2 regions of the Salinivibrio sp. MA351 genome follow, and region 1 is predicted to be linked to the other one. Evidence: predicted binding sites of a transcription regulator. Region 1 holds the regulator's gene; the other holds the start of a gene.
The links. The regulator CRP, encoded in region 1, controls carbon source genes, mostly activating them, when cyclic AMP is high. The targets are predictions, from matches to a motif close to TGTGANNNNNNTCACA.
Positions count from the first base shown of each region.

Region 2: BZG78_RS08455 (NupC/NupG family nucleoside CNT transporter) is a predicted target of CRP. The motif match lies at 1,927-1,942, and genes of this name have one in related genera.

Region 1 covers NZ_MUFG01000003.1:31,366-34,791, reverse strand. The annotation lists gene astD (succinylglutamate-semialdehyde dehydrogenase) at 1-705, shown strand, start outside; gene BZG78_RS02660 (DUF1338 domain-containing protein) at 716-1,507, shown strand; gene crp (cAMP-activated global transcriptional regulator CRP) at 1,626-2,258, opposite strand; gene BZG78_RS02650 (phosphoribulokinase) at 2,508-3,377, opposite strand.
Region 2 covers NZ_MUFG01000012.1:54,755-58,180, forward strand. The annotation lists gene yjjG (pyrimidine 5'-nucleotidase) at 1-510, opposite strand, end outside; gene BZG78_RS08455 (NupC/NupG family nucleoside CNT transporter) at 633-1,856, opposite strand; gene BZG78_RS08460 (BCCT family transporter) at 2,467-3,426, shown strand, end outside.

The sequences.
Region 1 (3,426 bases):
CAGTTCGGTGATTTAGACGCCACGGTATACACCATTATTCAATCGGCCTACCTCAGTGCCGGTCAGCGGTGTACGTGTGCACGCCGCCTGCTGCTGCCTGAGGGAGAAGTGGGTGACAAGATCTTGACTCGCCTAGCACAATGGACCAAAACCGTGCGAGTGGGTGGCCAGTTTGATGATCCCGCACCTTTCATGGGCGCTCAAATTTCAATGGCTGCCGCCGAGGGGATTTTGGCCACACAACAAAAATTGATCGATCTGGGAGCTACCCCCGTCATAGAGTGCGAGCATTTACACGATGCGGTGATTTCTCCAGGGATTTTAGATGTGAGTGGCATTCAAGCGTTACCCGACGAAGAGTATTTCGGTCCGCTACTACAAGTGCAGCGCTATCAGGATATGGCTGATGCGATCACGAAGGCGAATGATACCCGCTATGGTTTGTCGGCAGGCCTTATCAGTGAAGACGAGGGCGAATGGCAATACTTCCTCGATCATATTCGCGCAGGGATTGTGAATCGTAATCGTCAGTTGACAGGGGCAAGCGGTGATGCGCCATTTGGCGGGCCAGGTGCGTCGGGTAATTTACGTCCAAGCGCTTACTATGCCGCCGATTATTGCGCTTATCCCATGGCATCAATGGAAGGGGATCAGGTGGTACTGCCTGAGACGTTCGCCCCCGGTATTCCGACTCAACAAGATTAAGGAGACCAACATGGACAGTGGCCAAGCGTTATTCGATAAATTATGGCAAGACTATATTAACCGTCTTTGCCCATCGGCACATCAGGTACATGCCTTGCTCGAAGAAGGGCAGCCTTTAATCAATGATCATATTGCCTTGCGGACATTTGGTTTGCCCAAGGTTGGGCTTGAGGTCTTGGCGCGCCCCTTCCTGGCGCTAGGCTATCAGCAAAAAGGGGACTATACCTTTGAAGCGAAAAAGCTCAATGCCTGCCATTTCGAGCACCCCGATCCTTTGATGCCGAAAGTGTTTATCAGTGAATTGATGGTCGAGCAATGCTCGCCTGCGCTGCAAGCCATTGTTCACAAGCTGGTGGCACAAGTCGATGCGTCGTCACTAACAGGGAGCGATTTTCTTCATCAGGGGCGGCTTTGGGACATCGATAGCGCCACCTATCAAGCGCTTGCTGAGGAGAGTGAATACGCGTCCTGGGTAGCCGCGCACGGTTATGGCGCGAATCATTTCACAGTGAGTGTCAATCAGTTAAAGGCTCATGATCATTGCCAATCGGTTAATCAAAAGCTGCGAGACAATGGCTTTGCAATTAACGAAGCGGGTGGGGAAGTAAAAGGGGACGCATCCGTTTATCTGGAGCAATCCTCCACCATGGCTGACCGTGTCCCTGTTGTTTTCTCTGATGGCACGCAAACCATTCCAGGTGGGTTTTATGAGTTTGCTAAGCGTTATGTGTTGCCCAACGGTGAGTTGTACCAGGGGTTTGTTGCCGCTTCAGCGGATAAAATTTTTGAGAGCACGCACTAACAAATAGTGGATATAACGAGGCCTAAACGGTTAAGGAAGAGTTCGCTCTTCCTTTTTTTTGTTTTAAAAAGAAAAACCGACGCCAGGGCGTCGGTTGGGAATACAGAGAGCGCTGTGATTAGCGGGTACCGTATACCACGATGGTTTTACCATGGGCTGAAATAAGATTTTGCTCTTCCAGCATTTTAAGAATACGTCCCACGGTTTCACGCGAGCAGCCAACGATTTGGCCAATTTCTTGACGTGTGATCTTAATTTGCATGCCATCAGGGTGCGTCATGGCATCGGGTTGCTTCGCTAAATTCAACAAGGTTTGCGCAATACGGCCCGTGACGTCCAGGAAGGCAAGATCCCCCACTTTTTGGCTGGTCACTTGCAAACGGCGCGCCATTTGTGAGGACAAACGCATCAATATATCGGGGTTAACCTGGATCAGTTGGCGGAACTTTTTGAATGAGATTTCTGCCACTTCACAAGGAGACTTAGCCCGAACCCAAGCGGTACGCTCCTGATCATCTTCGAAAAGGCCTAGCTCACCGATGAAATCACCTTGGTTAAGATAAGACAGGATCATTTCCTTGCCTTCTTCATCTTTGATTAGAACGGCGACAGACCCTTTCACGATGTAATACAAGGTCTCCGCTTTTTCGCCTGCATGAATCAGCGTGCTTTTAGACGGATACTTGTGGATGTGACAATGTGAAAGGAACCACTCGAGTGTAGGGTCTGTTTGAGGTTTTCCTGGAACCATATAACTTATTTCCTCTGCATGTGTTGCCCGGCAACAACGTCCTATCTTTGTCTGAGGGGTAACCCACCAGATCTATGCACAGAATACGAAGTCTGGGCGCGGGCTACAAGCTCACTGTATGTTAACAAGAGTGTATCTTTTTTTGTTAGCAATTTCTTGATTTTGATCTAGGCCAACCGCCTAAAAATCTGGCAAAAACGTGGCTAAGATCACGGCTTGAGAAGTAATACACGATAGATGCGCTACGCCCTAGCCAATCTTGCCTTTTTCGATTAGCTGCTGAATCAATGGACGGATGATAAGTTCCATCGCAAAGCCCATCTTACCGCCTGGCACGACGAGTGTATTATGCCGTGACATAAAAGACCCCGTGATCATTTGCAGCAGATAAGGGAAGTCGACGTTTTTCATCCCTCGAAAGCGGATCACCACAAAGCTCTCATCCAACGAAGGAATGCCTTTGGCGTTCAGTGGGTTGGAGGTATCGACCGTCGGCACCCGTTGAAAGTTAATGTGAGTGCGTGAGAATTGCGGCGTAATATAATGCAAATAATCGTCCATCGACCGCACAATCGAGTCGGTGACCGCTTCGCGTGAGTGGCCCCTATCGCGGGTATCGCGGACAAACTTCTGAATCCACTCAAGGTTGACGATTGGGACCATACCAATCAATAGGTCGACATGTTGGGCGACATTGACCTCACCATCAACCACACCGCCGTGCAAGCCTTCGTAAAATAGTACGTTGGTATTGTCGGGTAAATCCTGCCATGGTGTGAAGGTCCCTGGCATTTGATTGTAGGGCACCGCTTCATCAAAGGTATGCAAGTAGCGGCGATATTTGCCTGTGCCGAGTTCACCGTACTCACGGAAAAACTGCTCTAATCGCGGAAAATCATTGGCGGTGGGGCCAAAGTAACTAATGTGCCGTCCTTGCTCACGTGCTTTACGGATCTCGACGTCCATTTCCGGTCGCGTAAAGCGATGGAAACTGTCCCCTTCTAGCCACGCCGCTTTGATGTTCATCATCTGGAACATCTTACGGAATGCTTCGGACGTGGTGGTGGTCCCTGCTCCTGAAGAGCCGGTGACCGCGATGATTGGATGTTTAGCCGACATGACGCGCCCTGTCATTCAGTCTGAATGTGTATCGCTGTTTATTGCGTAC
Region 2 (3,426 bases), on a different contig from region 1:
TTTGTCCTTGGGGGGATTTCCCATTTTTTCAAAGGCATGTTCAAAGATCCGAGGGTCCGGCTTGGCTATGCCCACTTGCTCGGATATCACTAAGGTTGAAATCGCAGACTTCAACCCGGTTCTTTCTAGGCGGATATCTTGGAGAGCGGTAAATCCGTTAGTAATGATACCAATATGTGCATGTGGCTTGATCGCACTAATAAGCTCGCGCGCGCCTGGCAGTGGTTCGCAAATCTCAGCCATTGCATCTAAAAAACCCTGGTTCAATGTTGCAGGCGCCACGTTAAGACGCTCTCCCCAACGCGTAAAACGCTCGGTTTGTAGCGTATGAGCATCAATTTCACCATCTTGATATTGTACCCACAAAGGCTTGTTTAGCTCTGAGTATTCCGCAAACGCGTGATGGTCAAAATTGACATTGTAGCGCGAAAACATACGTTGTAGTCCCGCAAAGGCATCGAAGTGAAACAGGGTTTCATCCGCATCAAAAAGCACCCAAGGATATCGCATCGATTTAACTCTCTTAATGTAAAGTGAAAGAGTGTAACAGACCCAGAGGTTTGCTAGCGAGCCTCCACAAGCGACTCACCGTCCATGGTGATAAATAACGAAAACACAAAGCAATGTTGCTATTAAAGGGAGAGGTATAGCCCTGCCAAGGTGGCACTCATGAGGTTGGCTAAGGTTGCGGCAAGAATGGCGCGCATGCCTAATTTGGCGATATCACCGCGGCGCTCTGGGACAATGCCGCCCAAGCCACCCATTAACATTGCTATTGAGGTGAGGTTGGCAAAGCCACATAACGCAAACGTAACAATGGCTTGGCTATGGGGAGAGAGCGCCCCTTTTAGGTTCATAAAATCCGCAAACGCCACAAATTCATTCACAGCAATTTTCTTACCAATCAAGGTGCCTGCTGTCATCGCCTCTTGCCAGGGAATGCCAATCAGCCAAGCCACTGGTGCAAATAGGTAGCCGAATAGCCACTCAAGGCTTAGTTGCGGCAAGTTTAAAATAGGCCCCAGTTTCCCTAACCCACCATTAATCAGCGCAATCATACTGATCACGGCGAGTAAGCTGGCCCCCACGGCCATCGCAATTTGTAAGCCACTCAAGGCGCCTTGCGTGCCAGCATCAATCACATTCACTGGTTTATCTTGATCGTCTTCGAGCGCTTGGTGTTGAGCATGATTCATGGGGGATTCGGTCTGCGGTACCATTATTTTGGCCATCATTAACCCAGCAGGTGCCGACATAAACGCAGCCGCGATCAGGTATTTCATCTCTACCCCCAAGCCTGCGTAACCCACCATGGTGCCGCCGGCGACTGAGGCGAGCCCGCCTACCATAACAGCAAACAGCTCGGAGCGAGTCATGGTAGAAAGAAAAGGTTTTACAACCAACGGCGCTTCAACGGAGCCAACAAAGATATTGGCCGTGGCAGACATGGACTCAGTGCGAGAAGTGCCAAGTACGCGGCGCAATAAGCCACCAATGAGGCGAATGATCCAAGTCATGACCCCAATGTGGTAAAGCACAGCGATCAGTGCAGAGAAAAAAACGATGGTGGGAAGTACATTAAAAGCGAAAATAAAACCAAGTTTAAACTTAGCCAGATCACCAAACAGAAATTCAGCGCCAATATCGCCAAAACTAATAATCGCCGACACGGCTTCTGATGCGTTAGCTAGAATACGCTGACCAAGCGGAACAGAGATGATAAAGCCAGCAAAGACGATTTGTATTAGGAACGCACCTCCCACTGTGCGCCAATTAATCGCGGAGCGATTTTCCGAAAAGACAACCGCGATAAGGAAGAGGACACTAATCCCCAAAAGGCCAATGCCAAACTGCATGATGTTGCTCCGCAAACGTTAAACTTAGGATGGGAAACGATTGCGGCGGTATTGTACGCGATTTTAATAATGTGACAAGAGTCACTTTTTGTCCTATTTGTGTTCATTTAATTGCATTTGTGTCTATATTGATAAAAGGTGTGTTGTGGCTCGTAAATGATGCGTGACATCTTGGTTATAAAAGGTGTCGAGACGGGTTCTTCCTATCAGCATTGTGAGTGAAGATTGCGTTGCATCAAAAGTGTTGATGGTGACTGTGTCTATTTTTCATGGGCATCTAGAATAAAACCCGGCTATGATTCGAATAGGCCAAGGATAGTGCTATTTCCTTAGCGACACGATTATTTATAGTTCTGAAATAAAGAGTTCAAATAACTCGCTGAGCGAGTAAGGACGCGGGATTCGGGCTGATTTTTTCTTAGTGGGTGGTCACAAAATGAACATTTAGTTAGGCCCCTAATTAAAAAATTTTCGAGATGTGTTAATGTAGCCGACTGTGTGGTGATGACTGATCTTTTATTGATGTTAAAGATGGCTTAAACATCAATAAATAATGAGCTCGCTACCAACACTCACAGGCTTCCGAATAAACGGACTAAGGAGTTAACTCGTGAGCGATAAAAGCCATGAAGATATGATGACACCAGACGGGAAGGTTAACCCGATCGATACTGACTATCAGGTCGGTCAGGATAACGTAGCGCTGAAACTCGGCCCGTTTGGTTTTGATATTCATAACCGAGTATTTATGATTTCCGGGCTGTCAATTTTGGCCTTCATTTTTGTCACCTTGGCATTTCAAAACCAAATCGGTCCTGTTTTTGGGGATTTGCGTGGATGGCTAACCTCAAATCTAGACTGGTTCTTCCTTTCTGCAGGTAATATTTTTGTTGTTGCTTGTCTAGTGCTGGTTGTGTCACCACTGGGTAAAGTTCGATTGGGTGGTACTGAGGCAAAACCGGATTACGGCTATCCTGGCTGGTTCGCGATGCTTTTTGCGGCCGGTATGGGCATTGGCTTGATGTTCTATGGCGTGTCTGAACCATTGACGCACTTCCAAACCGCGTTAGGTGGAACGGCAACCGGTGCTGACGGCCTTCGTACTGACTGGGCGCCTTTAGGGGCGGCAGCCGGGGATACTGAAGCTGCCCGTCGCCTAGGTATGTCTGCGACTATTTTCCACTGGGGCTTACACCCATGGGCGATTTACGCGGTATTGGCTCTAGGCTTGGCACTGTTTGCGTATAACAAAGGCTTGCCTTTGACCATGCGTTCTGTGTTCTACCCACTGTTCGGTGAACGTGTTTGGGGTTGGACAGGGCACGTGATTGACATTCTCGCAATCATTGCGACCTTGTTTGGTCTTGCCACCTCGCTAGGCTTGGGGGCATCACAAGCATCCGCCGGTCTGCACTTCCTGTTTGATACGCCGTTGGGTGATACCACCGAAGTCTTGCTGGTGATGGGTATCACAGGCGCGGCGATCCTTTCGGTTGTCGCAGGGGTAGACAAAGGGGTCAAACGCCTGTCTGAAATCAATATGATTTTGGCACTGTTGCTGCTGATCTTT